DNA from 3 places in the Mesobacillus thioparans genome. Region 2 is predicted to be linked to each of the others. Evidence: riboswitches for the same ligand, from Rfam matches in the RefSeq annotation. Region 2 holds a riboswitch; each other region holds the start of a gene.
What was found. Region 2 has a riboswitch for preQ1 ahead of queC (7-cyano-7-deazaguanine synthase QueC). Riboswitches for the same ligand answer to the same signal wherever they lie in the genome.

Region 1 (10,244 bases), on a different contig from region 2:
CCTGTCTATGCAGATGCAGAGACACGCAAGCTCCACAGCAAAACGATGCTGATTGACGCCGATACAGACAGTGACCCTACTGTCATTGTCGGATCGACGAACTGGAGCAACAATGGAAACAATGTTAACGACGAGAACATGCTGATCATCCATGATCCAGCAGTTACGAACCAATTTCTCCAGGAATTCAATGCCCGCTACGTCCAGTCTGGGGGAATATTGCAGTAGTTTGAATAACATGAGCTTGTAAGATTTACATCAAAAAAGAAGGCAAAACTTGTAAACTCGTTTTGCCTTCTTTTTTTTAGTTCACTGCTTCGGGAGCAGGAGTGATGGAATTTTTGCTTTTCCTGGCTTTTTTGCTGAACCAGCTTCTCTTCTCGGTACTTCTTGTGAAGATGCGGTATACAGCCGGAATCAACAGCAGGGTGATAAGCGTCGCGAAACTCAATCCGGCGATGATGGCAGTTGCCATGGGTGCCTGGTAGTTTCCAGATTCTCCTGTTGCCAGGGCTAATGGGAGCATGCCGCCAATAGTTGTCAGTGTCGTCATTAAAATAGGGCGGATGCGGTTTTTGCCTGCCTCGACGAGCGCTTCCTGGACAGTATAACCTTCGCTTCGCAGCTGGTTGGTACGGTCGATCAGTAAAATCGCGTTATTCAGGACAATTCCGATCAGCATGATGATTCCCATGCCTGACATGACACTCAGTTCACGCTGGGTCAGGAACAATCCAAGGATTACGCCGACGATCGTCATTGGAATGACCGACATCACGATCAGCGGATGGCCGAGGTGATTGAACTGGACGGCCATGACCAGATAGACAAGGAAGATGGAAATCGCCAAAATCAAAATCATGTCCTGGATCATTTCCTGCTGCTGCTGGAGGTCTGCTGCAGGAGTGATGCTGTAACCAGCTGGCACATCATAGCGGTCCATCAGTTTCTGGACATCACGGTTGATGGCCCCAAGGTCCTTGCCCTCAATATCAGCAGAGATGGAAATGAAGCGGTCCCCGTCTTTATGCTTGATCTCGTTTGGATTTTCCTCACTTTTTAATGAAATGAAGTTTGACAGCTTTTTCTCGCCAGCTGGAGTTGGCACATTCAGGTCAAGCAAAGCTGACTTAGTGGCTGTTTCTTCATCCCATTTCAGTTTCAGAGGAATATTTTCATCATTAATTTTCATTTCACCAATTGGCATTTGCATTAAGGACTGTTCGATGTATTGCTTGATTTGCAGCTGGGATAATCCAGCTTCTTCAATTTCGGTTTCCTTCAGCTGGACAATCTGTTCCACAGATGTGCGTTCAATCGAATTCTCAATCCCGACAATTCCGTCGATTTCAGCCAGCTCTTTTGTAAAACCATCGGCAATTTTCTGGAGCTCCTCAAAACTTTCCCCGGAAATGTTGATTTGGACAGGGGATCCGCCTCCAGCTGACATGGCAGCCTGAGCTCCCTTGACTGGAACCGTCTTTTCTAGATTCCTCAGTGACTTAAGAATCTCTTCATTCACTTCTTTTTGGTCCCGGGTAATATCATCGCCTTTTGTCATGTTGATGATGGTATACATCATGGTCCCTGAATCCATCACATAATTTGTCTCGACATCCTTGATGCCTTCGAGGGCTTTATTCATTTCGGTAACGATTTCCTGCTTTTCTTCGAGACTCAAACCTGGTTCAACTGGGACCATGATTTCAGCATAACGATTCAGCATATCCGGCATGATCGTCATCGGAATTTTCGTCACCAGCATCATCGATCCCGCAAGCATGAGGAAGAACAGGCCGATGATGGCAAAACTGTGGCGCTTTTTCCCGATGGTCCATGAGATTACACTGCTGTAGGAACGAAGGAGCGGACCATCCTTCTTCACTTTTTCTTTCTTTTTCAGCTTTAAAAACTTCTCTGATAAAGATGGGATCAGTGTGAAGGAAACGATGACCGAGCTGATCAGCGTAATCGCGACAACGACTGAAAGAATGATCATGAATGAGCCCATCTCACCGCCTAAAAGGCCGATTGGGAGGAATACGACAATGGTCGTCAGCATCGATGCAAGTACTGCTGTAGCGACTTCTTTTGTCCCTTCAATGACTGCATCCATGTTCTTCAGGCCAAGTTCTTTTTTACGATAGATGGATTCCAGGATTACGATGGATGAGTCTACCATCATGCCGATCCCTAATCCGAGCCCGATCAGCGTCAGGATATTGAAGCTGTATCCGAACATCCACATGGCAGCGAAGGTAAGCAGTACCGATGTTGGAATGGAAAGTCCGACAATCATAGTGGCACGGATGTTCCTCAAAAAAAGCATTAGGATGGCAACTGCAATAGCAGCACCGATTAATATATTGCCTGTGACCCCATCGATGGAGTCTTTCACATAATCCGCCTGGGCAACCATCTCATTCAGTTCAAGCCCGCCGGTGATCAAGCCTTCTTCGCGGATTTTCTTGATTTCCTTGCGAACAGCATCTGCCATTTCAATCTGTGTCGCATCAGCAACCCGGCCAACCTGGACAAAGATGAAATCTTTCGAACCGTTTTTCCAGACAAGAGAGGCGTTTTCCAGCGGCTGTACCGAAATATCAGCCACCTCGGAAAGCTTGATATTGCCATTAGATGTAGCTAAATGAAGACTCTTGATTTTTTCGACTGATTCAAGCTGGGTGTTCCACCTCAAAGAGGGTGAGTTCGTTTCGTTTTTCAGCTGGCCTAGAGTGGCTTCCGTGTTTGCCTGCTGGATCGCGCCAATTACCTGTGCTGCATCCAGTCCTTTTTTCGTGAGTTCTTCCCTTTTAAGTTTTACAGTCACTTCTTTTTCCAGGCTGCCTGAAAGCGATACATCACGGACTTCCGGAAGAGCTTCTAACCGTGGTTCCAGGATGTTCTTTGCGAAAGCAGTCATTTTCTCCATATCAGGACCGGATACATCCATGAAGAAATCGTATGCCTGGCTTGTGCCGTATTGGGCAGCCGTTACATCTTTGACACCAGTCAGTTCGGAGGTTGCGTTGTTAACGACCGATTCTACTTCCTTGAAAACCTCATCGCCTTTTCCGCGTTCAATCGTCATTTGCATTGAGCTTCTGCCGATATTGCTGGTCGATTCGATTTTCTCGACACCTTCAATACCAAGGATCTTTTTTTCGAGCGGGGTGGTGATGTTTCTTTCTACTTCGATTGCCGGCATCTCACCCGCGTTGATTTCCACATATGCTCCATCCATCTGGATCGATGGCAGCAGCTCTTTATCCAGTTTCAAAACTGAAAAGCTGCCAATCAATAAAACTAACACGACCATCAAACTGACTAGAATCTTTCTTTGGACAATAAACTTCAATAATCCCATAAAATCCTCCCTAATATTATCTTAAAATAAGATTGTAAAAAATTTCTATTTTATACACCCAAAAACAGATTATACACATATTTATAGGAAAAAATAACTATAATTTTGTAAGAATATAAATATTTCTCCTTATAAATACATGCTCTGGTAATCACAGTGCTTTAATAGAAATCTTCTCTGTAATATTTCCATTTTATCCCTTGGATGCAAAAGTCATAATGAGCCAGAGACAGATTTTCATATAGGGCTCAGGGCTGATTCGAAATAGACAGGGAGGTGGATGGTTCATAGGAAAAAAAAAGGATTCAACATTTAAATATATTTCTATACCGTGACTTATGATAAAATCCATAATATGGGAAGTGAGACCAAGTACAAACAACGGATGGATGGATGAATGGAGTTCATTTTAGGAGCAGCTGCTGGCTTGGCTATAGGTTTCCTTCTGCGTTCAAAGGCGGAAATTTCGAAACAAGATGAGGGACTGGACGAGATACAGCGGATTGCCATACTAGTCGAGAATTCAACGGATGTCATTTTGCTATTACCAGGTTGAGCCGGAATTTAAATTCAAGTATATAAGTCCGTCTCTGGACACATATCTGGGATTAGGGGTTGTTGAGGCGGCGATGGATAATCCGTATGACTGCTTCGAACGATCTCATCCGGATGATGTGGAGCAGCTGCATGATAAAGTGACTGGCAAGCTTGATTATTCCCAGCCAATTCTTCAGCACTGGAGCGGCCCAGGAGGAGAATACCTCTGGTTTGAAGAATACGCTAGCCCGGTTTACCACGATGGCCAGCTGATCGCCGTCCAGGGGAATTCGATCCTCGATTGACCTGTATAATAAGCAAAACCGAAATAGCCCAATTGGCTTATCGATTGGTTATGCATGCACTAGTGCATCTGCGGGCAGGATGGAAGAGATGATGGCGATGGCTGATGCGAGAATGTATAAGGAAAAAAGACGAAAAAAAGAGTTTGTACATATATAGACAGCAGGTCAGTGCAAAGGATAACTAAAAGGAAAGAATGGACTGCATCCATATAAAAACCGCATGGATTGAACCCATGCGGTTTGTTCGGTTATACTAATTTTCCCAGGTTGACGCGCTTATGGATGGCAAGCATCACAGGAATGCCGACAGCCATTACGGTGAATTCACCTGCGGCTGTTGTCAGCCATGTGAACCAGAACGGCATCTGGAAAGCGAGATTCAATTCAAGCGCAATCAGGAACATCGTGAAGGTGAACACCAATGTATTCACAATCATCCGGCCGATGATATTTTTGATATATTTAGCAGTGAAAATCGTAATCAATAAAGAAATCACTGACTGGCCAACGCCAAACACAAGGTCATAGGCGATCAACGGGGAAAAAAGCAGGTTAGTTAGAAACACACCTAATACAATTCCGAAGAAATACTTTCTGTTAAAAACAATCAGGTGGTTGAACATTTCCGATACGCGGAATTGTACATTCGTAAAGCCGAATGGCTGGATGACAGCAGAAACGGCGATATACAACGCAGCCAGAATCCCGTTTCGGACAATCGTTCTCGTATTCATTTTCATCTCTCCTAGTTTTTTTACGTGGGATGGTTACGAACCACGATATTTAAAAGCCAATTGTATATTATATAGGATGAAAAACCTTCTCACAATAGAATTTTTCTAGAATACTAGTTTGAGACTTGTGCTAAGGTAAGGATAGAATTATCTCGATTTAAAGTATCTTTGTTTTAAAATATTTCATTGGGTTGGTATAATTTAATGAAACTGGGAAGGTAAACTGCAAAGGGGTTGTTAGTCGTGTTTAAAAGAGATATAAAGAAGCATTGGACCGTTCAATATGAAGAGAGGGGCATGCCGCATGTGCAGGCAGGGCTCGTGCTGAACCCGCAGGACTGGCGGGAATTGGATCCGTTCATTCTAATGGCGGAGGACTGGTTCAAGCGCGGAACCTTTTCTGATCATCCACATCGCGGCTTCCAGACGATTACGTATGTCATCGACGGAAGACTGGAACATATCGACAATCATGGAGGCCACAGCATTCTTGAAGCTGGGGACATCCAGTACATGAACGCCGGCAGCGGAGCAAGACATGCTGAAGAGGCGGTGGATCAAGATATTGCCCATACACTGCAATTATGGCTGAATTTGCCAGGAGAGCTGAAGGGGACCACCACCTCCTATCAGAATGTTTATACCGAAGAGGCGCCTGTTGTTGCATTCGAGGGTGGCACGCTAAAGGTTTACTCAGGAGAAACAGCCGATGTAAAGGGACCGCTGGAACCATTGGTGCCTTTTGCTTTATCTGAAATTCGCCTGACAGAGGGTGCAGAGTTCACCTATGAACTGCCAGAAGGACATAATGCTTTCCTGTATATTCTTTCAGGTGATCTGATAGCTGGTGAAAGCGAGGTCAACCTAAAAAAATCCTCAGCAGCAATCTTGACCTTCAATGATGGCGGGGAGGGCTTAAGCGGGTTGACTTTGAAAGCGAATAAGCGCTCAAGAGTTTTGGTCTACTCCGGCAAGCCAATCAAAGAGGAAGTCGTTGCCTCCGGCCCATTCGTCATGAATTCAATGGAGGAAATCCGCCAGGCATACCGCGATTACCAGGAAGGCAAATTCGGCGTGGAGGCGAAGTGAGTTTGACAGGAGGAAGATCCGTTTTCCGTCTGATATCTTTTGACGGCAGCCCGATTTGTCGTGTATCATGAAGACATACAAATGAATAGTTCTCCTAAAGGGGAGTAGCTTTTACAACAGAGTCGTCATTACGGAGGTCACTCCCGGCTTTGTTGGCAACAATCGTTGTTAGCAAGACCTTTGCCAAACATGGTGAAGGTCTTTTATTGTTTTATTACCTTCACCAAATCAGGTGAAGGTTTTTTTATTGGTTTTTTGGTTGAGCTAAAGCGATTCCGTCTTATATGTGCCCGAAAAGCCGCCGAGTGGAAGAGTTCGGTCACATAAAGAGGGAATATGTGCCCGAAAAAGTGCCGACGGGAAGAGTTCGGTCACATAAAGAAGGAATATGTGCCCGAAAAAGCACCAACGGGAAGAGTTCGGTCACATAAAGAAGGAATATGTGCCCGTAAAAGCACCAACGGGAAGAGTTCGGTCACATAAAGAGGGAATATGTGCCCGAAAAAGTGCCGCGGGAAGAGTTCGGTCACATAAAAAGGGAATATGTGACCGAAAAAGCACCAATGGGAAAAGTTCGGTCACATAAGGTAGTAGAGGCGAAAAATTTTGATGATAGGAACCTTTTTATAAAGCATCTGGACGCAATTGCTGTCTTTTAACATAAAGTGAAATATCGGAGTGTAATTGTATTGGAGTGAATATCCAGGCAGCCAGTTGATCAGAACTGAGTCAACGCACGATGAATCAAAAAAGTTACCAATAGGGAGGAACAGAATGTTATTAAGAAAGTATATGTCACTGTTTGGAGTAGGATCCGCCCAGATTGATCTGGTTTTGAAGAAGGATGTCCTAACCCCGGGCGATCCTGTGCATGGGAAGTTTTTGATCAAGGGCGGGACGGTTGCCCAGGAACTGCAGCAAATTGAATGCGGTCTTGTCATGGTGGATTTGAAGACAGAACAAGAAGCTGTATTGGATAAAATATTTATCGATGTAAAGACGAGAATCCAACCTGACGGGGATGATGAGGTTCCATTCACATTCCAGCTCCCAACAGATGTTCCCCTCTCGAATAAGCATATTTCTTATCACTTCAAGACAAAGCTCGTTTTCAAGCAGGGAATAGAAAGCTGGGATGAAGATATGATTAAGGTTGTGAAAAAATGAACGGAAACACGGGAATTCAGGACAACACAGGATTTTAAGGAAGGAGCAGAAAGAATGAACCAATACGAATATCTTGCAAATAGTGTTGTTTATTTAGTGCGGGGATCAAAAACAGTTTTGGTTCATAAGGACCCAAGACTTAAGCTGATCGGGGAGGGTCGAAGTGCTTTCGCATTCTTGATCAGCGGAACGGACTTGGTCTTGAAGGTTTTCTTTCCGGAGTTCCACAGAGTTGCGGCAGAAGAGGCAGCAGTGTATGAGCAGCTTGCTGGAAGCAGGTTTTTCCCTAATCTTCATGGTTCAGGGAGTAATTATCTGGTCATCGATTATGTTCGTGGCTTGACGCTCTATCAATGTCTGGTAAATGGAAGGACCATCTCTCCAGATCATATTGAGGAAGTTGACCACGCCCTGAAAGTTGCACGGGAAAATGGCCTCAACCCGTCCGATATCCATCTGAGGAACATCATCATCACGCCAGATAATAATATCAAGCTCATTGATGTGGCGCGATTTCGGCAATCGAAGGACTGTTCACAGTGGAAGGACTTGAAGACGGCATTTTATAAATTTTACATGCATGAACGCTTTCCTCGGAAATTGCCGCAACGAGCCATGGATTTGATTGCTTTCTTCTACAAAAAAGGATTGCTTCCATCTATTAACTAATCGTGGCTGTAATCCTTTTTTAAAAATTACATAAAGGAAATATACCGGCATCAGCTGCAGGCTCAAAAACTTGTCCTGTTTTCCTATCCTGCGTTATGATGGTTTATAACAGTGTAATTTAAATTATATGAGTTTGGATATATAGACGATCATCGTCATAGAACATATGGAGGAATCGTAATGACTAAAGAACTGCAAGCATTAGGGGAAGCCATTATCAGCAGGAAGCATCAAATCGCAAAGTCTGTTCACGAAGACAGGTATTCTGATGCCGTTTTGACGGAAGCGCAGAAATATGATCTTGGTAGAATTGAACAGCAAATCCTTGAAGTCAGGGCAAATTTCGTTGAACTGTTCGGCGAAGCTTTGATCGAGCATGAAGAGCCTAAGAGAGTATTCGATAAACTGACAAACTGGGGACAAGAAACCGGTGAATATATTTACAAGCTGGGTGCCTCTCTTGATGAAGCGTTAAAAGATACAACCTATTATCGGGAACATATCTGGAAAGCGATTAGAGAAGAAGCCAAGGATATGCCTGCTGCTGTCTTCTTTGAGGTATTGGATGTTATTGACCCATTGATGGATCATGCGATCTACAGCTTCAGCCTCACATTTGTTGAAGCACATCAACAGAGCCTTGAGAATGCAAAAACGGCTTTGCTTGAGCTTTCAGTGCCAGTTGTCCCATTAATGCCTGGCGTAGGGGTACTGCCTCTTGTCGGGAATGTTGACACAGAAAGAGCTCAGCTATTGATGGAAGAGACACTGGAGCAGGCTGTAAAGTTAAAGCTGACCCACCTGATTTTTGATGTCTCCGGTGTCATGATCGTCGATACAATGGTTGCTGATCAGCTGTTTAAAGTCATCAGCGCCCTTGCCCTTGTTGGCGTAAAAACGATTATGACCGGCATTCGCCCTGAAGTCGCCCATACGATGGTGACACTAGGATTGAATTTAGAAGGAATCATGGTGAAATCAAATCTTCATCAGGCCTTCAAGGAAATCCAGCACTTACAGAATGTATAATGATTGAAAAGCTGCCTCGGCAGCTTTTTTTGTTGAATCAGATAGAAGGATTTTCCTCTTCAAAAAGAGAAATGGAAAGTAGCCTTGAGAAAAAGTGTGACTGGGGGAATAGAATATGGCTGAGCTGATTTTACGTAATGCGGAAGAAAAAGATACACCAGAGTTATTCGATCTGATGGTTCAATACATTGTCGATTTTTACAAAAAACCAATGCCTGATGAAACTGAACTGAAAAACCTGATTCGTCACCTGTTAGAGCATCCTGAAACGGGATTGCAGTTTGTTGCGGAGAAAGAAGGACAACTGCTGGGGTTTGCCACCTTGTATTTTACTTTCAGCACGTTGCAGGTTAAACGCGCAGCGATCCTGAATGATTTGTTCATCAAAGAAACTGCCAGAGGAGAGAAAGCGGGTGAGCAGCTTTTTAAAAAATGCCTGGCCTTTATAAGGGAGAATGATTTTGCCTATATGACATGGGAAACGGGTAAGGATAACCTTGCTGCCCAGGGGTTGTACGATAAAATGGGCGGGAAGCAGTCTGACTGGCTGGTATATGAAATCGAATAAGGGCCGGCAGTGGTATGGTTTTTATTTTGCCGAGTCTTATTTCGTGTTTTTTGCTAGATTAACACCTATACTATAGTGTGAATTAAACAACAGGAGGGATCCGGAATGCAGATTGAAATGTGGACGGACTTTGCTTGACCATTCTGCTATATTGGCAAAAGGCGTCTGGATGACGCTATTAAACAGATCGACCACCCGATAGAAGTAACGTACCGCTGCTTCGAGCTTGATCCGAACATGAAGCGGGATATAGATTATAACATGTATGAAGCTCTCTCGAAGAAATACGGGATGAGCATTGCCCAGGCAAAAGCAAGTACGCAAAATATGGTGCAGATGGCGAAGGAATCCGGTCTGGAATATAATATCGATACGCTGGTACTAACAAATACCTTCGATGCCCATCGCCTGACGATGTTCGCGAAAAAGTATGGGTTAATGGCTGAGATGACGGAAAGGCTATTGCGTGCCTACTTTACCGAATCCAGGCATATTGGTGACCATGGAACATTGGCGGAACTCGCAGCGGAAGTTGGGCTCGACGGGAGCGCTGCAGCCAAAATGCTTGCCAGCGATGAAATGGCCGAAGAAGTCCGCGCCGATGAAAGCACTGGCCAGCAGTACGGCATCACAGGTGTGCCATTCTTCCTGATTAATAAGAAGTATGCGATTACTGGCGCACAATCAACTGATGTCATCGTCCAGTCATTGAAAAAAGTCATCACCGAGAGCGAAATCACCGTTCTGAACAACGATGATGGTATGATTTGTGATGACGA
Region 2 (10,244 bases):
ATGGAAACGCTAGAAGAACAAATAAAGTCATACATCGAGATGAATACGAAAGACGAGATAAAAGAATTTTATTATGACTGGAATTTGGAAGAAAAGTCGGGAATGTTCCTGTTCATTTTTAAAAATGAACGCCCTTATAAGTTCGGATGCTTTAAAAATAAAGACCTGGTCGAAAATGAGACGGTCGAACTCAGCAAGGAAATACAAAAGACGCCAGAAGAAACGCACTGCAAATTGTTAAATGAACGCACTTTGATCATTGTTCGCCACGGAATTCTCATCAATCTTGAAAAAGAATTCATTCAATTAGGCTTTTCGGAAACCTTGAAAATCGCAAAGCGGAATCTTGAAAAGAAGGCAATCAATGAACATCGGGATTCTTATGAGAAATATCTCAATGCAAGGATTACCGATTATTTTGTAGACTGGAATTTCGATCAGGATAAGAGCTATACATTATTTATTCTGAAGCCATAATTAAAGAATACCTTGAATTATGACAGATAAAATGTTACTATACTCATTAGGGTAATGATTAAAACTCTTAATCTTACTTAAATGTATACTTTTATTATTGAAAATGAAAAAATAAAATGGAATTACTTCTGATTGTAATGAATGGGCATTGAACCAGAACATAAGTCAGAAAAGGATTAATATGATTACTCCTTTTCTGACTTTTTTTATTGTCATATATTGGATAAAATTCGATCGAAAAGGGATGATTTTTCAACATAATGAAAATGAGTAAAAAAGAATTAATCTCATGTATTGAGAAATTTATAACAGATAAGAAAATGATTGTTTCTGAGACACCAACAACCATAAAGAAAAAAGAGCTGGAAACCTTTTTGGAAGAATTTGCGGCCGATCAGGGCATTGGCTATGAAAAAAAGGCAGAGCCGACCAATACCATTTATTTCTTCACGATCGAAGGCCAGGAAGCACACGTGGAGTTTTACTATAGATACGGCCAGTATTACACCAGACATTCTATAACTCTGAAATAATCAAGCTGTTCCAATTGGAGCAGCTTTTTATTTAGTTATTGCCTTGATAGGTATTGAATTAAACAGGATGATAGAGGATAATTTTGTCATTGGTTATTGGGGGTAGGGAAATGGAAGAGTCATTTAATTGCTTTTTTGCATAACAAGGCTGGAAGGTAATCATCAGTTACATAGAAGCAGGCATTCATGTCAGCCAGTTCGAGTAGCGGCTGACTGAAAGGAGGAAGAACGATGAACATCGCAGTAAAAGTCATTTTGATCATCATTGGGTCGCTCTCTATTGTATTGGGAGTGATTGGAATCGTGGTTCCTCTTTTGCCTACCACACCGCTGATTCTGTTAGGTGCAGCCTGTTATGTAAAAGCGTCTGATAAACTATACCAAAAATTGATTGCGAATAAATGGCTGGGCGGGTATATTAAGGATTTCCGAGAGAAAAACGGAATCACACTGAAGAACAAAATATTAAGCATAAGCCTGATGTGGCTATCGATAACTATAACATTATTAACAATAGATCTTCGTTTTTGGTTTGCAGCTATACTGATTATCATTGCGGCAACGGTAAGTGCTTATATCCTGTCGTTCGATACGCTTTAATTGGTGCCAATCAAAATCCATGATGGTTATTCCTATGCAGCTTCCTACATATATAAAATAAAAACATCTTGAGTTCGAGATATATTAAGGACAAGCAATTTGGTATCAATGAACATATGATGAAGTGAATTGCGAATGCAAATTTTTATAACAAATAACCAAAGAGCAATATGTACACCTTGCTCTTTGGTTATTTTTGCAGCTCATGTTTAAGCTCCACCAGCAGGCAATTGCTCTCAATCAGGGTTCAGGATAGAGATCTTGGATTGAGGCACAAAACAAATGCAGGGTACATGGTAACTTTTGTTCCACTTGGTGCTTTTTCACCGAGAGTAAAAAAACGATCAAGGGTACACGCGAATATTTCCGCATATTCGAGCATAACCCGGAATCTCCAAGTACTAGGATAATAGAATCTATAATAAATGAGAAAAGAGCCAGCATAAAAACAAAAGTGGCTGATTTGGTTGTAAGCAAGAGGTGTCAGGGATTCTGCACTTAAGGAATGGGAATGTAATATCAAGTGATATGCATTAATAATGCAGGGGCATAGGACGTAAATAAATATTTACTGCCTGGGGCATCAGACAATCTAATTGAGCTTGCTTTAAATTACGGTACATGGCCTTTCCGAAATATGAGTTTGCGGAATGAATCGTGATTCGATTGGCATACAGCTGTTTTTGAATCATAATTTCCACAAGCATTGTACCGTTTCTTATTTTGCTTGTCAGGTCATGGTCCAGGGAAAGATGGTCAATATCATAATTCTTAAGTAGATACAGACATTCATCAATTGTTTCCGCCAAAACATAACCCTCTGGTGCTTTACGATAGTCATCCATGAAAACACTTATTTGTTCCATTTCTAGCACTCCTTCCTTAAAGGGGGGGTGACTAAGAAAAGTCGGATAGCCCAAAATTCTTTCTAATATAAAGCATAACACAGATTGCGACACAAATGGACATTGGGGGCTTGGGAAATCCTGCTATATTTAAAAAAATAATTGTTCTTATTTCATTTTATTTGTTATCCGTAATATTCATGTGAAAAACAAATGAATTTTAAAAATTAAACCCCGAATATCGCTATTGTCTGGGTTTAAATCCTGCGGAACGAAAAATCCTTGCGAGCAGACTTGGATTTGCCAAGCTGAAAGGATGAGAGGTTAGGTGCAGCACCCTGATGAACTGTGCGTAAACTTTTTCATCATGGGAACAAGCCAGGGAGACCTTTTTGACAAACCATTGCAATAAACGGAGGCCAGCAGGTTTTGGGCCGCTCGTTGTGCTGAAACGAAAATCTTCTGTTAAGGTGATCAGCCAGGGCATATCGTTAATCCTGCTTATCTTTCTATGAAACTTCTTTGTTAGGTCTTTTTTTGAAAGGCGTTTAGATAATAATCCCCGTAATGCTATAGCCTCCATTGCAGCGAGGCTCATTCCCTGAGCGAAGACTGGATCTACACGGCAAAAGGCATCACCAACAACCAATAAGCCGTTACAAAACCGCGGAGGGACGATTTCGTCATTGGAGGGAAATCAAATGCTCGTAACTCTGATCGGTTATGGTTCGGAAGAAGTTCCTGCTGACAGAGAATCTTTTCTGCGATACTCAAAATCGCTTGATGATGGATGAATCCTCACAGTCCTTATCTTTTTTGATTACAATGACTTCGTCAAAAAACTCCGATAGAACTCTGGCAGTCAGTTTGCCTGCAATGCCATTCCCGACAACCACTGCTCGATTTACTGATTCTTTTTTTATACATTCGTTGCCTCCAGCTATATATGAAGAAAAATAATGTTGATTCATGTTCTTTAAGTTAAACTGTATGTATCTGAATATGATTGCACAATATGGTAATTTTACCTAAAGAGTCAGGGAAATGAAAGAGTTGTAATATGATTGCTGAAAAATGTGGTGTTCGAAAAACAACAATCAAAGTGAAAACATCCTTAATGAATGTGCATTGCCAAGTAGATAGGAGAACAAGCATATGAATGAGCAGCAGTTTGATAGAATGCTGAATGTTAAAACAGCCGGTCAGCAGAAAGGGTTCATGCCATCCTTGCATTACCACAGGTATGAGCCAACACCATACAGGGCGCTTGAATTATTTTTTCAGGAGTATGTTTTGAGCCGTAATGATAGGTTAGTCGACTTTGGCTGTGGAAAGGGACGTTTGAATTTTTATCTAAATCATCATTTCAATACAAATGTCACTGGAATCGAAATGAATGAAATCTTCTATTTCGAAGCGCTTGAAAATAAACAAGACTATCTGAAGAAACATCGGAACAGAGCGGACTCCATCCATTTTCACTGCATTCTGGCAGAGGAGTATGAAATACGACCGGATGAAAATAAATTTTATTTCTTTAATCCCTTTACCGTGCAGATCATGATGAAGGTGGTCAATAATATCTTGTTTTCATTTGAAAGTAAACCAAGGGAAATGGATTTGATTCTATATTTTCCATCAGAAGATTATATTTTTTATTTGGAATCGCAAACACCATTTGAACTTGTAGAGGAATATAAATTGCCTGATCCGAACCCAAACGAGAGAATTTTAGTGTACAGGTTGAACCCTTAAACCAAGTGTTTGGCAAAATGATTGCTTTTGGCTGAATCCTTAATTTTTAAAGGGATTTTACATTAAATAGAGAAAGTATAACTGACTAGGGATTGAGAAGGAGGAAGCAAATTGGAAGACAAACTGATGAACGCGATTCAGGATGAATACCCAGAGGATTTCGCATGGTGTTATGGCTGCGGAAGGATGAACGAACATGGCCATCACTTCAGGACAGGTTGGAGTGATGAACAAACAATCACATTGTACAAACCTAAAAAAGAACATACGGCATTGCCAGGTTTCGTATATGGCGGGTTAGTAGGTTCACTAGTGGATTGCCATGGAACAGGTTCAGCCGCGCTTTATTTACATCGGAAAAACGGACACGAACCAGGAGATGGGGCAGAACCTCCAAGGTTTGTAACGGCTTCACTGCATGTGGATTTCCTTAAGCCGACTCCCCATGGGATTGAACTGAAAGCAATTGGAACTGTTCATGAGATCCACCCTAAGAAATATCGTGTTGAAACCGAAGTATATGCTGGGGAAACACTTTGCGCAAGAGGAGAAGTAGTGGCTGTTGTCATGCCTGATACATTTTTAGGAAAATAACAATGAAAAAATTAAGACCCTGAAATATCCAGGGTCTTAAATTTATTATTTTACTGGTTCAAGCAAATTTGTCGGCAGATAACCCTCTTCACCTGAATCCTTCATTTTTACCTTGATTCTCCTGATTTCTCTCTCCATGATTTCTGCTTCACTGCCTTGCTGGATTTCCTTGACATCTTCTTCTTTTACGATCTTGTCCACTCCTTCTGCATCATTCATTTCAATCAAATTATAAAGTTCATCATAAGCTTCTTCAGAAAGGGCTAAATAGGCATCTTTTTGGACAGTGGCCGTATCACCGGGTTGCAGGGTGTTATCCTTCACTTCCTGTTCACTTTCCTTGTAGGTATCCTTCATGTTCTGGATGATGCCAGGTGTTGCTTCTTTTACTTTTTCTACGACTTCTTTTGACTTTTCCTCGGTTGCTTCCGTGGCATTTTTTGTTTCTTCTTCTAATTGTTTCGCTCCCTGTTTTGCATCATCATTGCTGCATCCTGAAATCAGGATAACTGCTAATCCAGCAGGCAGCATCCATTTTGTTAATGAAATAGCCATAATTAAAATCCTCCTGATCCCACTATTAATATATTGTAGGATACCACTGGGTTAACTAGTTAAAACATTCATAAAAGTGTCGACGAATTCCGAATTTTAGATATAATACCGTTATACTTTATTTTACGAGGGGGGGATTGTTATCAAAGGGAAAAAGGAACCTTCTCCGGTTGCTGCAGCGAAGATGTTTGTTGAGGAACGTTTTCCTGATTGTGACGCAGCGCTTCTGGCAGGGAGTGTAATCAGGGGGGAAGCAACTGAAACCTCCGATTTGGATATAGTGGTCTTTAAGAAAGACATTCCCTCTGCTTATAGAGAGTCACTGATATTTTGTGGATGGCCGGTTGAAGTATTTGTCCACAATCTACATACTTGCAGACAGTTTTTCAAAAGCGATGTTGGCAGAGCGAGACCCAGTTTGCCAAGAATGGTTGCTGAGGGGGTGGTCATCAGGAATAGTGATTTCCTGGCAGATATAATGGATGAAGCGAAAAGTATCATTGAAGAAGGTCCTGCTGAATGGACGCAAAAAGAGATCGAGTTCAAAAGATATTTCATCACTGATACTCTGGATGATTTCATCGGATCAAATAATAAGGCGGAGGAAATCTTCATTGCCAATGAATTGGCTGACCAGCTTCATGAATTTGTTTTAAGGACCAACAAACGATGGATTGGCAAATCAAAATGGGTCGTGAGGGAATTAACGAGATTTGATCCTGAATTTGCTGGTAGATTTATTGGAGCGTTCGAAGCCTATTACAAAACGGGAACCAAGCAAACGGTCATAAAATTGGCGGAGGAAGTTTTAGAGGAATATGGTGGCAGATTGTTTGACGGTTTTTCTATTAAATGAAACAGCAGCCAAGAAATTGGCTGCTGTTGATTGCTAATTCTCAGCCTTATTAAAGGAGTAAATAGAAAAGCTGTTCAGAATCCATCGTTATTAAAGAACAAGCTTTTCGAAAACCTGGAATTTAAGCTTTGTAAATCCTGAAGGCTGCCAGGCAAAAACAGCTGATGATGACGATCTCAATCATGAGAAGGAACAAAATCTCTTCAGAAGCGGCAATACCTGCCATTGGCGCCATGATTCCCATGATCACACCGATTAGATATCCGGTCAATATTGTTTTGTAGTTAAATAGATTGCCAAACAGAATCCCTGATAAACCTCCAATAATCACCGAAAGCAAAGCGGCCTCAAGGAAGAGTGACGGATATAAATTGATAAAAATCAGCCCTGTTCCCAGCGCTAATCCGGCGGGTGCCCCCATTGTAATATTCCTGGCCAGGTGAAAATCAATACGCGTTCTTCGATTGTACAAATAAATATATAGAACATATGCAGATAAAAAATTTAATGGGTAAAAAATCACAATCCACTCCGGCAAGATTCATCACCTCTACATTCACTGTATTCATGTACGGAGAGGAGGTGCTAACAATTAGAATGATGCCAAGTCGATTGTTCTTAACACTATAAAAAATTATCATTAAGGCAATGATCAGTTGAAACTGAAAGGATGTTCTTTATGGATGAAATAGTTAAAAAACTGCGATTTAAAGAAGGCAATGCATTAGTATTGAATGCACCTGATGGATTCCGCTTAGGGGTGGAAGGGGAACAGCAGAATGATAAAAATGAGTTCTTACTATTATTTGTGAACAATAGTGATGAAATAAGAAGCTGGTTGCCAAAAGCATTGGAAGCTTTGAAGGAAGATGCAGTTTTCTGGATTGCCTTCCCGAAGAAGAGTTCGAAAGTTCAAACTGATATCAACCGTGACTCACTTTTTGCGCTCGTAAGTGAACGATCTAACTATAGAGCAGTCAGCAATGTTTCCATCGATCAAAAGTGGTCAGCTCTCCGATTCCGGCAAGAGCACCTGGTAAAAACGAAAAAATGATGGAATAAATTAAGCTTTCCTTTTATAAAATGTGTGATAAAATGAATAAGTCAAAATTACATATTCCGTCTTTACGGAAGAGGTTCTAGCTACCCTCTCAAAAAAACTAAGGGAAAACAGTACTGCTGTCTTAGTGGTACTGTTTTTTCGTTGTAAAGGAGAATTTTTCATGAAAAACGAGAAAGCTGTTGTCGTTTTCAGTGGCGGGCAGGATAGTACAACATGCCTGTTTTGGGCTCTAAAGGAATTTAAAGAAGTTGAAGCAGTAACATTTGATTACAACCAGCGTCACAGGACAGAAATCGACTGTGCAAAGGACATTGCAGCTGAGCTTGGAATCAAGCATCATATCCTCGATATGGGCCTGCTGAACCAATTAGCACCAAACGCATTGACCCGGAACGAAATTGAAGTGAAAGATGGAGAGGACGGGGAGTTGCCATCCACGTTTGTTCCAGGAAGGAACTTATTGTTTTTATCATTTGCTGGAGTTCTGGCGAGACAAGTCAACGCAAAACACATCGTAACCGGTGTTTGTGAAACGGACTTCAGCGGCTACCCTGATTGCCGGGATGTTTTCATAAAATCCTTGAACGTTACTCTTAATCTTTCAATGGACGAAAACTTTGTCATCCATACCCCTCTTATGTGGCTGAATAAAGCAGAAACCTGGAAGCTGGCCGATGAGCTAGATGCCTTAGAATTTGTGAGGACGAAGACATTGACATGCTATAACGGCATCATAGCGGACGGTTGTGGCATTTGCCCAGCCTGCAAGTTACGCAAAAAAGGTCTTGACGAGTTCCTGGAAGGAGCTGAGTCATGATGTACGATTTCCGTATTGTCGACCAGCTTCAAAAAATAGATGAAGATATTAAGAGAGAGCAGTTAAAATATCACTCAAAACGTGTCCTTGTCAGCAAGGAATTCACCTTTGATGCCGCCCATCATCTTCATGAATATGAAGGGAAATGCAAAAATCTGCACGGACATACGTATAGAGTCATTTTCGGTCTGAGTGGTTTTGTTGATGCCCGTGGCCTTATGATTGATTTCGGAGATATAAAGGATATTTGGAAGTCAGAAATAGAGATATACCTTGACCACAGATATTTGAATGAAACGTTGCCACCGATGAATACGACGGCTGAAAATATGGTTGTCTGGATTTATGAACATATGGCTGAAGCCGTTGCAAACAGAAAACACTTATATGACGGAGTAAGAGTTGAATTCGTCAGACTCTATGAAACTTCTACAAGCTATGCAGAAGCAAGACGGGAGTGGATGGAGATTGAGTAAGATTCCCGTAATGGAAATTTTCGGGCCGACCATCCAGGGTGAGGGAATGGTTGTTGGCCAAAAGACAATGTTTGTTCGTACCGCAGGGTGTGACTATTCATGTGCCTGGTGTGATTCAGCATTTACATGGGATGGGTCCGGAAAAGATTTAATCAGGCAAATGGATGCAACGGAAATTTGGAATGAGCTGACATCATTAGGAGGAGTGGGGTTTTCATATATTACGATTTCAGGAGGTAATCCAGCATTACTGAAAAACATGTCGAGTCTTGTTCATTTGCTTAAGGAAAAAAATATCAAGATATGCCTGGAAACCCAGGGTAGCAAGTGGCAGGATTGGTTCCTGGATATTCATGCGCTGACCCTGTCGCCAAAACCGCCTAGTTCAGGGATGGAAACTGATTTTCAAGTCCTGGATAAAATTGTCGATCGATTGGCTGAAGCAGGCGCAATACAGAATGGAAGCCTGAAGATTGTTATTTTTGATGATAGTGATTATGAATACGCCAAAATGGTCCATAAACGATATCCTGCACTGACTTTTTTTCTACAGGTTGGGAATGACGATATTGTTACCGAAAACCGTCAGAAGCTCATGGTTTCCTTGGTTGATAAGTATGAATCGCTGGTTGAAAAAGTGATGATTGATAACGAAATGAAGAATGTAAGAGTTCTTCCGCAGCTTCATGTGTATATTTGGGGAAATAAAAGAGGGGTTTAAAAAAACAGGGGGGTATCACTATGAGAATCTTTCTATATTTGATTTCAATTGTAACGGCCAACGTGATAACAGCTGCACTTGCACCACTTCAGTTTGGTATGTTCATTGTGCCGATGGGGACTTTATTGATAGGAGCCACATTCATTTTTCGTGACCTTGTCCAAAATAAGCATGGCCGGACGAAAACATACATGTTCATTGCTCTGGCTCTTGTATTATCCGCAATTGTTTCTTCTATTCTTGGTGACACGCTATGGATTGTATTCGCATCGGCTTTGAGTTTTGCTGTTGCTGAAACGACCGACACTGAAATTTATACAAGACTGAAACTGCCAATGAGCTGGAGAATCTTCTACAGCGGATTGGTCGGCGGACTTCTGGATTCGATCATATTCGTCGTGCTGGGGTTGAGTCCGTTGGGAGCAAACTTCCTTCCATGGGAAGCCGTCCCTGCTGCGATTTTAGGCCAAGTCATCGTAAAAACCATCATTCAGGGAATAGGTGCCATGCTGCTTAACCCGATAAATCATTTTTTCAACAAAAAAGCAATGTCTAACTAGACAAAAAAGGTGCCCGATCTTGATCGAGCACCTTTTTTGTACTGGTCTAAAGCAATAGAGGTTTTGTTTGCTCCAGTGAGAAGACTCTGTCACGCGTTTGTTTTATAGTTTCAATTTTTTCATTACGATTTTTTCAATTGTTTTCCACGGAAGAAGATTTTTTAATAGTAAGGTATTCTTGATGCCTTTACCAATGGGATATCTCAATTTCGGGGAGTTTGCGGATGCAATCCCTGCAACAAGCCTGGCAACATCCTGAGGATTCCCATAACCGGACTCAGCATTTTTCAATTCATTCATAATCGCTTCCATAGACGATTCATATGGTGATTGGTCGCTTATAGATACTTTTTCAATGCTTTTCCATATATCTGTTTTGTAGGAACCTGGTT
Region 3 (10,244 bases), on a different contig from region 2:
GATCAGTTGATCATAAATTGCACGGTTGATCATCGTCGCGACTGTGAAAGTATCATAGCTGCTTGAAATGATCGGCAGCTGCAATTCATCGGCCAGCTTTTTGACATGGTCCTCAGCGTCGAAACCGCCAGTCACCAATACGGCTGCTCCTGCTCTCAGCGCATGCTCGTGCGCTTTATCGCGGTTCCCGACGATAAGCAGGTTGCCCGCGCCTGTATAGCGCATCATCGCCTCCAGTTTCATCGCTCCGATGACAAATTTATTCAATGTTTTATGAAGCCCTCCGCGTCCCCCAAGGACCTGTCCATCAACGATGTTGACGACTTCTGCGAACGTAAGCTTCTCGATATTTTCTTTCTTTTTCCGCTCAATCCTGATGGTGCCGACACGTTCAATCGTGCTGACATACCCTTTATTTTCCGCTTCCTTTATGGCTCTGTATGCAGTTCCTTCGCTTACGTTAAGCGCCTTGGCGATTTGGCGTACCGATATTTTTTCACCTATTGGCAATTCATCTATATATTGAAGTATTTGTTCATGCTTAGTTGCCAAGACTTTCACCCTTTATCATAATTTTCCGTTCAATGTAGCTCTATCCATTTACATTATAAGGTTTTAAAGGGTTTGATTCAATTGTATTAAGGCTTGGCCCTCATTTAGAAAGGAGATTTATGGCAAAAAGAAAAACTGGCTGATCAAAATCAGCCAGTGTAAACGCGTGACTTTCTTTTCTGGTTGCTCCCCATTTTTCCGCTTCCTGGCACAGCCCGCTTTTTCGATGTGTACAAAAAAGCCGCCAGATTCCCGGCGAAAACCAGCAGGGCGAGAAACAGCCATGAGCCTGCAAACAGGGCTTCCTTTCCCCCAGCCTGGAGATTGAGCTCCGGCAATGCTATATAAAGCATGACGCCGCATAACAGCAGGTACAATAAATAGCGGTTCTTCTTCATTCTTCCCCTCCTATAGGTTGTCTTAATTCATATCTATGCTTAAGGGTCAGAAAAAAGCATGGTAAATAAAAAAGCTGCACAAATTTTGTGCAGCCGGCGTTTTTACAATTCGATGACTTCTCCCGCTTCAAGGACACGGCCTTGATTGTTCTTCAGCATGTTCACAAATGCATGCGGATCCTGCTTGATAGGCGGGAACGTATTGAAATGGATCGGCACAACTTGCTTTGCACCGAGGAATTCTGCTGCCAGTGCCGCATCTTCCGGTCCCATCGTGAAATTGTCGCCAATCGGCAGGAATGCCAGGTCAATAGGATGCCTCTCTCCAATCAGCTTCATGTCTGAAAACAGACCAGTGTCGCCTGCATGGAACACTGTATTCCCTTCTGCCATGAACAAGATTCCCGCTGGCATGCCTCCGTAGATAATTTCATTGTTTTCGGTGACCATGCCTGTTCCATGGAAGGCCTGTGTCATCTTGACTTTGCCAAAATCAAATTCATAAGCGCCGCCAATTGACATGCCATGTGTGTTCAAGCCCTTCCAGCTCAAATATGTAGCGACTTCGAAATTGGCGATTACCAGGGCATCATGCTTTTTTGCGAGTTCCACTGTATCCCCGAGGTGGTCTCCATGTGCATGGGTCAGGATGATGACATCCGGCTTGACCTCCTCCACCTTCAGATCGGTCAGGTCATTTCCTGTGATGAATGGATCAATCAAGATCGTTTTCCCATTTGTTTCAATCTTAACAACTGAATGGCCGTGATAAGATACTTTCATAATGATCGCTCCTTTCATTCAGGGCTTTTTTTGCAAAAAAATAAGTCAGTGCAAAATTAGCCGTATCATTAAATTATTTCAACACCCTTTGGCGATCTCCTGCTTCCATTTTTCTTTATACCCAACAACATCTGCTGTTAAAAGTTTTACTTTTGACCAGGTAATTGCTACTCTCATAGTGTGATGTACACATAGAGGAGGAATATCTATGACTGAAAGATTGGCTGCGTTATCAGGATGGATGAAGGACAACGGTATCGATGTCACTTTTGTTACATCCCCTGACAATGTATTTTATTTGAGCGGATTTTTAAGCGACCCACACGAAAGATTGCTGGCGGTTGCCGTGTTCCCGGATGCCGAGCCATTCATGATCTGCCCGGCGATGGATAAGGAAAATGCCAAAAATGCCGGATGGGAACTTGAAATCATCGGCTACAGCGACACAGATGATTCAATGGAACTTGCCTATAATGCGATGAAGAAGCGTGTTCCGTCAATTAAGAAGACGGCAATCGAGAAGGAACAACTGAATGTCGAGCGTTATGAAAAACTGACCGGGCTTTTAGGCAATGCTGAATTTGTTTCAGCAGAGGAAAAACTCCGCCTGATGCGGATGGTGAAGACTGAAGAAGAATTGCAAAAGCTCAGAAAAGCTTGTGAACTGGCTGATTTTGCAATCGAGACAGGAGTCAGCGAGATCAAGGAAGGCAAAACCGAGCTGGATGTCCTTGCTGCGATCGAGTATGAATTGAAGAAAAAAGGCGTCACTGAAATGTCGTTTTCAACAATGGTCCTTACTGGTAAAAATGCAGCGGCACCACATGGCACACCAGGACTGACAAAGATCAAGAAAGGCGACCTCGTCTTGTTCGACCTTGGCGTCGTGATGGATGGCTACTGCTCAGACATCACGAGGACTGTTGCTTACGGTGAGATCACTCAGAAGCAGGAAGAAATCTACAACACAGTGTTGAAAGCACAGCTGAAAGCTTTAGATACAGCTCGTGCCGGAGTAGCCTGTTCAGAGGTTGACCTTGCTGCACGCAAAGTGATTGAAGAAGCGGGATACGGCGACAACTTCCCTCACCGCCTCGGGCACGGACTCGGAGTCAGCGTCCACGAATATCCATCATTGACAAGCACGAACCCATTAAAAATGGAAAAAGGAATGGTGTTCACTGCCGAACCCGGTATTTACGTACCAGGCGTCGCGGGTGTAAGAATTGAAGATGATGTGGTCATTACCGAGGATGGAATCGAGATTTTAACGAAATACCCTAAAGAATTAGTATTTGTATCGTAAAAAAGAGCCAAAACCGCCTGCGATCCCGAGTCCAGGCGGTTTGTTTTGGGTAATGATAACGGAATTGTCATTATTATAGCGAGTTTTTACTTTTTATAGCGGAAATCCGATTTTTATAGCGACTTTTTCTTTTTTATAGCGACTTTCTTTTTTATATAGCGACTTTTTACTTTTTATAGCGAATTGGAAAATATCGGTGTTTTTTTTCAATTAAAAAGAGCAGCTGCAGAAGCTGCTCTTTCCTAATTTAACGATTATCGACTTTTTCCGGGTACATATCGTGATTCATCATCCGGTAGTTTGCCATTTCCTCGTATTTTGTTCCTGGCTTACCGTAGTTTGTGTACGGATCGATCGAAATTCCGCCTCTTGGCGTGAACTTGCCCCAGACTTCGATATATCTTGGGTTCATCAGCTTGATCAGATCATTCATGATGATATTCATGCAATCCTCGTGGAAATCACCGTGGTTCCTGAAGCTGAACAGATACAGTTTCAATGATTTGCTTTCGACCATCAGCTCATCCGGAATATAGCTGATATAGATTGATGCAAAGTCCGGCTGACCTGTGATCGGGCACAGGCTCGTAAATTCAGGTGTATTGAATTTCACAAAATAATCCCTGTATGGATGCTTGTTTTCAAAGGTTTCCAATATTTCAGGGCTATATTCGAATAAGTATTTGGTCCCCTGGTTTCCAAGCAACGTCAAATCTTTCATTTCTTCATCTTTTCTTCCCGCCATGATTAAAGCCTCCACTAATGTCCGCAAACGCTAAACGAGGCCGAAAACCCTGCTAAAAAAACCACATCCTCATGGATATGGTTGAAATTATTCAAATCCATAGTTTTTTATAGAGGGTGTCCGCTATGAACCTCTCCCGCGATGCAGGATTTGTATTCAATTTATATTGCCACTATAAAGAAATGTCCTGTTAAAGTCAAAAGAAAATTTTACGAGGCTCTTGTTTCCGTAAAGATTGTTGTTAAAATCCTAAAGCCGATTTTAACGTAATAAGTAGCCATTTTGCAGTTCGGAATTAAGTGTGCAGGCTCTTTTTTATCAATATTTTTAATTTTGTGAAGAAACATAGGTCATTCAATCCAATTTTGCAACCAAATGCAACAAATTGAGAAAAGAGCCTTTTACAAAGACAAAAGGAATTATGACAATTAGGTGTATTCCCAGTTTTTATTTTTACATATGTTCATAAGGTTATTTACATTTGTTCAACCACCTGATATATTATTCATGTAAGTAACATATAATAACTTTGTGCTATATATTTTTTCATTATGAAAGCGTTTCATTATATTTTTTTATAGAAAGGGAATGAATGATATGACTAAAGATCTAGCAGGAATGATTGACCACACATTGCTTAAAGCGAATGCAACCGAGGCGGAGATTGTAAAATTGGCTGAGGAAGCAAAAGAATATAAATTTGCTTCTGTCTGCGTTAACCCTACATGGGTAAAGACGTCTGCTGAAATTTTGAAGGATGCTGAAGGTGTTAAAGTTTGCACAGTCATCGGATTCCCTCTCGGAGCTTCTACTTCTGAAACAAAGGCATTTGAAACGAAAAATGCGATTGAAAATGGTGCGACTGAAGTGGACATGGTCATCAACATCGGCGCTTTGAAGGACAAGCAGTATGACCTTGTTGAAAAAGATATCAAAGCGGTTGTTGACGCTGCAAAAGGCAAAGCATTGACTAAGGTCATCATCGAGACTTGCCTTCTTACTGATGAGGAAAAAGAAATGGCTTGCAAGCTTTCTGTCAGTGCAGGAGCGGATTTCGTCAAGACATCCACTGGATTCTCAACAGGCGGAGCAACAGTCGAAGACATCGCATTGATGAGAAAGACAGTTGGCCCTGAAATCGGCGTGAAGGCATCAGGCGGCGTTAGAAGCCTTGAGGATGCACAAAACATGATCGAAGCCGGCGCAACAAGAATTGGCGCAAGCTCTGGTGTAGCAATTGTCAACGGATTATCTTCTGACTCTTCATACTAAGCAATAAATATATCATTTGGGAATGGGGAATGGACGATGGATAAAAAGACGCTTGTTGAAAAAGCTATAGAAGCAAGAAGCACAGCATACGTTCCATATTCTAAGTTTCAGGTTGGCGCTGCAATCATCACTAGCAATGACAATGTTTATCTTGGCTGCAATATTGAAAATGCCTCTTTCGGCCTGACGAACTGTGCCGAAAGAACCGCCATTTTCAAGGCCGTTTCTGAAGGGGACACTGAAATCAAGGCGATTGCAGTCGTCGCTGATACTGAAGGTCCTGTTTCTCCTTGCGGTGCCTGCCGCCAGGTTATTGCAGAATTTGCGACTGAGGATACTAAAATCTACCTGTCAAACATGAACGGTGATGTGAAGGAAACGACAATTGATGAAATCCTGCCGGGATATTTCACATCCAAGGATATGGATAAGGTCAACCAGTCAAAGAAAATGGTTTAAATAGCGACAAGTTAACAGAAAGGGCAATTCCATTCATCCTGGAAATTGGATATTGGAATTGCTCTTTCTTATTCAATCTAAACGTTGCTTGAAAAAGGAGGAAAGAGCCGTCCATTGCCATCAGGGCGGCATACATCATGGGAGACGCAGGTTTATTATTATCAGGTGCTGCACTTTTCCTGAACAGCCTTATGCTGCTGGGAAAAGCGAATGCCAAAAGTGTAGCAGTATTCAATTTATTCATCGGGGCCATGCAGGTCATCGTCCCATTCTATTTAATCATCGCATCTGACCAAAGCAACTGGACGATTTACAGCCTTGCCAGCATCTTTCTGTTCGGCTTCACTTATTTATATGTAGGCATGACTTTATTGAAGGACCTTGATGGCAGCGGACTTGGGTGGTACTCTCTTTGGGTGGCTGTCATAGCCCTTATTTATGCATTCGTTGCCTACATCCATTTCGAGGACATCGTCAATACCCTTACATGGCTGATGTGGGCCTATCTCTGGTTCCTGTTCTTCCTGTCGATGAGTATGAACAAGAAAATCGATGTTTATATCGGCAAGGTAGCGATGGTCCAATCATGGCTGACACTGACCTTTCCGGCATTGCTGTCGATGACTGGCCTATGGAAGACCGATCAGGTAGCGCAGGCATGGGTGTACTTCTCGATTGCTGCTTTTGTCTATTTTGCCTATATCACCATCAAGCTGAAGAAAGAATCTGCAAGATACGAGAGATTCGCTTAATATTGAACCCAAAAAAAGCAAAAACCGTCCTGCCGAATTGGCAAGGACGGTTTTCTTTTGATGGCAATTATTTAGCCAGTACGTTTGTCAGTACTGGAACGACTTGTTTTTTGCGGGAAACGACGCCTTTGAGTGTCGCTGTGTTGTCAGCAAGTGTAACATTGAAAGCTTCTTCGACTGCTGAAGCTTTTTCACCAATAGCAAGTGCTGCAGAATCATTCGTTAAAATATCCGTGATGACCAGCAAGAATAAACCAAGCTCCTTCTCAGTCACTTTCTTGTTCAATGCATCTTCAAGCTCAACCTTGCGTGCGAGAACATCGTTGACGTCCACTGTGTTCACCTGGGCGATTTCAACCTTGGACTCACCCATTTGGAATTCTTTTGCATCAAGGGAAATGAGCTCTTCGATCGTTTTGCTGCTAAGGTCAGCGCCCGCCTTCAGCATTTCGAGGCCGTATTCATCTGCATCGACCCCAGCAATTTCAGCCAGTTCACGTGCAGCTGCCACGTCCTGGTCTGTGCAGGTTGGTGATTTGAACAGCAAGGAATCAGAAATTATCGCAGACAGCATCAATCCGGCAATGTCCTTGTCGATTTCAATATTGTTTTCCTTGTACATCTTGTTCAGGATCGTCGCTGTGCAGCCAACAGGCTCAACACGGAAATAAAGTGGATCGCTTGTTTCGAAATTGGCCACACGGTGGTGGTCAATAACTTCCATGATCTGTACATCAGCAATATCTTCCGCACTTTGCTGACGTTCGTTATGGTCGACAAGGATGACCTTGTCCACTTCTTCAGAAACTCTGCCAGCAAGGCGAGGTGCTTCAGCCTTGAAGTAATCTAATGCATATTGAGTTTCCCCATTCACCTGGCCCAGGCGGACTGCTTCAGCATCGAAACCAAGCTTTTGCTTTAAGTTTGCATATGCGATCGCAGAGCAGATTGTATCTGTATCAGGATTTTTATGGCCAAAAACAAGTACTTTTTCCATCATGACACTCCTCAGGTTACAATTTATCACGGACATTCTTCTAGAGAACCCGTATATCCAATAAATAATATACGCTAAAATGGAAAGATTTTAAACAGCTTTGTCCCAAATATGATCATATAAAAAGATCCGGAATGTCAGTCCCGGATCTGGTTTCATTTAGATTTGCTCCAATAATGTTTTTGTTTCAGAGTATACAAGGTTATGCGCTTCAGCAACAGCCTGGTAAGTTACGTAGCCATTAAGCGTGTTGATCCCCTTCAGCAAAGCTTCATTGTCCAGGCAAGCCTGCTTGTACCCTTTGTTCGCAATCTGCACAGCATAAGGCACTGTTACGTTTGTCAGCGCGATTGTGCTTGTACGTGGAACTGCACCCGGCATATTGGCAACTGCGTAGTGCACAACCCCATGCTTTTCATAAGTTGGGTTATCGTGAGTCGTGATTCTGTCAGTTGTTTCGAAAATTCCGCCCTGGTCGATTGCGATATCGACAACGACTGAGCCTGGGTTCATAGCCTGGATCATTTCTTCAGTCACAAGCTTAGGAGCCTTCGCACCCGGAATCAATACAGCGCCGATCACAAGGTCAGATGCTTTTACTGCTTCAGCGATATTCAAAGGATTGGACATCAGCGTCGTAATATCTGATCCAAAAATATCGTCCAGTTGACGAAGACGGTCAGGATTCAGGTCGATCATTGTAACCTGAGCGCCGAGGCCAACAGCCATTTTAGCCGCATTTGTTCCTGCTACACCGCCACCGATGATTGTTACTTTTCCTCTTTGTACACCAGGGACTCCGCCAAGCAGGATTCCTTTTCCACCGTGCACCTTTTCAAGGAACTGCGCGCCGATTTGGGTAGACATACGACCAGCCACTTCACTCATAGGCGTCAGCAATGGAAGTGAGCCATTTGGAAGCTGGACTGTTTCGTAGGCGATCCCGACAACCTTGTTCTCGATCAATGCCTTTGTCAGCTCAGGTTCTGGAGCAAGGTGTAAGTATGTGAACAGGATTAAACCTTCACGGAAATAACCGTATTCTTCATGAAGTGGTTCTTTAACCTTCATGACCATATCCTGTGCCCATGCTTCTTGTGCGCTTTCAACGATCAAAGCACCGGCAGCTTTGTAATCCTCATCAGTAAAACTGGAGCCGATTCCGGCACCCGTTTCGATATAAACCTCATGCCCGTAATTCACAAGGTTGACTACTCCCGCAGGCGTCATGGCCACACGGTTTTCATTATTCTTTATCTCTTTAGGTACACCGATACGCATTCTTGCATACCTCCTATGTATTATGATGGCTCTTCCATTTCACCCTGCTTCTTCTAACTATTTTTCAAAGTGGGAAACAGTAAAAAGAAACGAGATTGAAAACACTTTCATTTTAGTAGAAAAAACAGCTTTTGGCAAAACAATTCGTACGATTTCCCCTAAAATATACTATTCTGTATATTGAAAAATTTTACGGATCTGTCAAGTTCGGCGATAACGGAGCCATAGTAAGAGGCTTGCTAAGAACCATATGCTAGCAAGCCTTTACCACTTTTCACTATCATTTTCCGGAACATCGAAGCTGATAATCTTCTAAAAGCTGTGAAAATCCCTTTTTTAACTCAATTCCTCATTCGCTTCAGCGGCTGCTTTCATTTGTTCCTGCGGGACGATTCCGCTGTTGTATGAATCCATGATCTGCTGACTGACCTGCATGATTCCCTGGTCATCGTAATCATAGGATGACCGGCCTTGTCTCTCCTTTTTATCCATAATGGTTCCTCCTTTGATATGATGCTTGCATTTATAGTTTTCGTTGGATTGTCACAGCTATACCAAATAAACTGTTGTATAATATAGGTAAAGGAGGCGAGAACTATGGCGCTATATTACAAGAGCATTTTAGTTGCCGTTGATGGTTCTAAAGAAGCAGCATGGGCTTTCAAGAAAGCCATTGAGATCGCAAAAAGGAACGATGCCAGACTGGTCATGACCCATATCATCGATTTGCGCACTTTTGCAACTGTGGAGGCTTACGACCGCACAATCTCTGAACGTGCGAACCAGTTTGCCACAGAGCTGATGGAAAGCTATAAACAACAGGCAATTGATGCTGGTGTCGCAGATGTAAGCTACGAAATCGATTATGGTTCACCGAAGGTCAAGATTGCGAAGGATGTTGCGAAAAAATACAACGCCGACCTGATCATTTGCGGAGCAACAGGAATGAACGCAGTGGAACGCTTCTTTATCGGAAGTGTATCTGAGCATATTACCCGCTATGCAACCTGTGATGTCCTGGTTGTCCGAACAGACAAAAATGATTAATCACCAACATGAATAAAGCACGCAGCCTGGGCTGCGTGCTTTTTAACATTTATAATAAGGTTTTCGCTTTTTCGATCTGCACCTGTACCTGTGAAAAACCAGTGCCCCCAGCACTCTTCCTTCTTTCCACGGCATTGTACGTATTCAAGGCATCATAAATGTCTTCTTCGAACAACATGTTCATCCCTTTATATGCATCAAGCGGCAAATCTGCAAGGTAGCAGCCTTTTTCGATGCAGGTGAGCACTAGCTTCCCGACGATTTCATGTGCTTCGCGGAAAGGAACTCCTTTGGACGCGAGATAATCTGCCAGCTCCGTTGCATTGGAAAAGTCATTTTTGACGGAGCCTTCCATTATCTCTTTCTTGACCTTCATGGTACGGATCATCCCAGCGAAGATTTTCAGGGAGCCTCTGACTGTCTTGACTGTATCGAACATACCCTCTTTATCTTCCTGCATATCCTTGTTATACGCTAAAGGCAAGCCTTTCAATACGGTAAGCAGACCCATCAGGCTGCCATACACACGGCCAGTTTTTCCCCGGATTAATTCGGCCATATCAGGATTTTTTTTCTGCGGCATGATGCTGCTTCCAGTCGTGAAAGCATCGGATAGCTCGATGAATTGGAATTCCTGGCTGGTCCAGAGAAT

Region 1: linked by a shared signal. The riboswitch ahead of ACNAZ4_RS10060 (QueT transporter family protein) and the one ahead of queC (7-cyano-7-deazaguanine synthase QueC) in region 2 are both predicted to bind preQ1.
Region 3: linked by a shared signal. The riboswitch ahead of queF (preQ(1) synthase) and the one ahead of queC (7-cyano-7-deazaguanine synthase QueC) in region 2 are both predicted to bind preQ1.

The regions. Positions count from the first base shown of each region.
Region 1 covers NZ_CBCSFH010000005.1:168-10,411, reverse strand. The annotation lists gene ACNAZ4_RS10080 (phospholipase D-like domain-containing protein) at 1-228, shown strand, start outside; gene ACNAZ4_RS10075 (efflux RND transporter permease subunit) at 305-3,367, opposite strand; gene ACNAZ4_RS10070 (hypothetical protein) at 3,765-3,923, shown strand; gene ACNAZ4_RS10065 (PAS domain-containing protein) at 3,898-4,209, shown strand; gene ACNAZ4_RS10060 (QueT transporter family protein) at 4,458-4,943, opposite strand; PreQ1 riboswitch class I at 4,949-4,993, opposite strand; gene ACNAZ4_RS10055 (pirin family protein) at 5,187-6,032, shown strand; gene ACNAZ4_RS10050 (sporulation protein) at 6,807-7,199, shown strand; gene ACNAZ4_RS10045 (serine/threonine-protein kinase) at 7,254-7,868, shown strand; gene ACNAZ4_RS10040 (STAS domain-containing protein) at 8,049-8,897, shown strand; gene ACNAZ4_RS10035 (GNAT family N-acetyltransferase) at 9,013-9,465, shown strand; gene ACNAZ4_RS10030 (DsbA family oxidoreductase) at 9,616-10,244, shown strand, end outside.
Region 2 covers NZ_CBCSFH010000012.1:37,203-47,446, reverse strand. The annotation lists gene ACNAZ4_RS17855 (Na-translocating system protein MpsC family protein) at 1-477, shown strand, start outside; gene ACNAZ4_RS17850 (hypothetical protein) at 738-1,010, shown strand; gene ACNAZ4_RS17845 (DUF454 family protein) at 1,242-1,610, shown strand; gene ACNAZ4_RS17840 (cyclic-phosphate processing receiver domain-containing protein) at 2,144-2,476, opposite strand; gene ACNAZ4_RS17835 (class I SAM-dependent methyltransferase) at 3,611-4,210, shown strand; gene ACNAZ4_RS17830 (PaaI family thioesterase) at 4,337-4,804, shown strand; gene ACNAZ4_RS17825 (hypothetical protein) at 4,850-5,359, opposite strand; gene ACNAZ4_RS17820 (nucleotidyltransferase domain-containing protein) at 5,544-6,215, shown strand; gene ACNAZ4_RS17815 (hypothetical protein) at 6,337-6,636, opposite strand; gene ACNAZ4_RS17810 (hypothetical protein) at 6,895-7,269, shown strand; PreQ1 riboswitch class I at 7,343-7,385, shown strand; gene queC (7-cyano-7-deazaguanine synthase QueC) at 7,439-8,095, shown strand; gene queD (6-carboxytetrahydropterin synthase QueD) at 8,095-8,571, shown strand; gene queE (7-carboxy-7-deazaguanine synthase QueE) at 8,564-9,292, shown strand; gene ACNAZ4_RS17790 (VUT family protein) at 9,313-9,852, shown strand; gene ACNAZ4_RS17785 (SDR family oxidoreductase) at 9,955-10,244, opposite strand, start outside.
Region 3 covers NZ_CBCSFH010000009.1:45,334-55,577, forward strand. The annotation lists gene ACNAZ4_RS15015 (DRTGG domain-containing protein) at 1-552, opposite strand, end outside; gene ACNAZ4_RS15020 (hypothetical protein) at 702-950, opposite strand; gene ACNAZ4_RS15025 (metal-dependent hydrolase) at 1,053-1,733, opposite strand; gene ACNAZ4_RS15030 (M24 family metallopeptidase) at 1,942-3,039, shown strand; gene queF (preQ(1) synthase) at 3,287-3,784, opposite strand; PreQ1 riboswitch class I at 3,878-3,924, opposite strand; gene deoC (deoxyribose-phosphate aldolase) at 4,382-5,056, shown strand; gene ACNAZ4_RS15045 (cytidine deaminase) at 5,093-5,515, shown strand; gene ACNAZ4_RS15050 (AmiS/UreI family transporter) at 5,653-6,267, shown strand; gene ACNAZ4_RS15055 (manganese-dependent inorganic pyrophosphatase) at 6,335-7,264, opposite strand; gene ald (alanine dehydrogenase) at 7,424-8,545, opposite strand; gene ACNAZ4_RS15065 (hypothetical protein) at 8,882-9,037, opposite strand; gene ACNAZ4_RS15070 (universal stress protein) at 9,143-9,592, shown strand; gene argH (argininosuccinate lyase) at 9,642-10,244, opposite strand, start outside.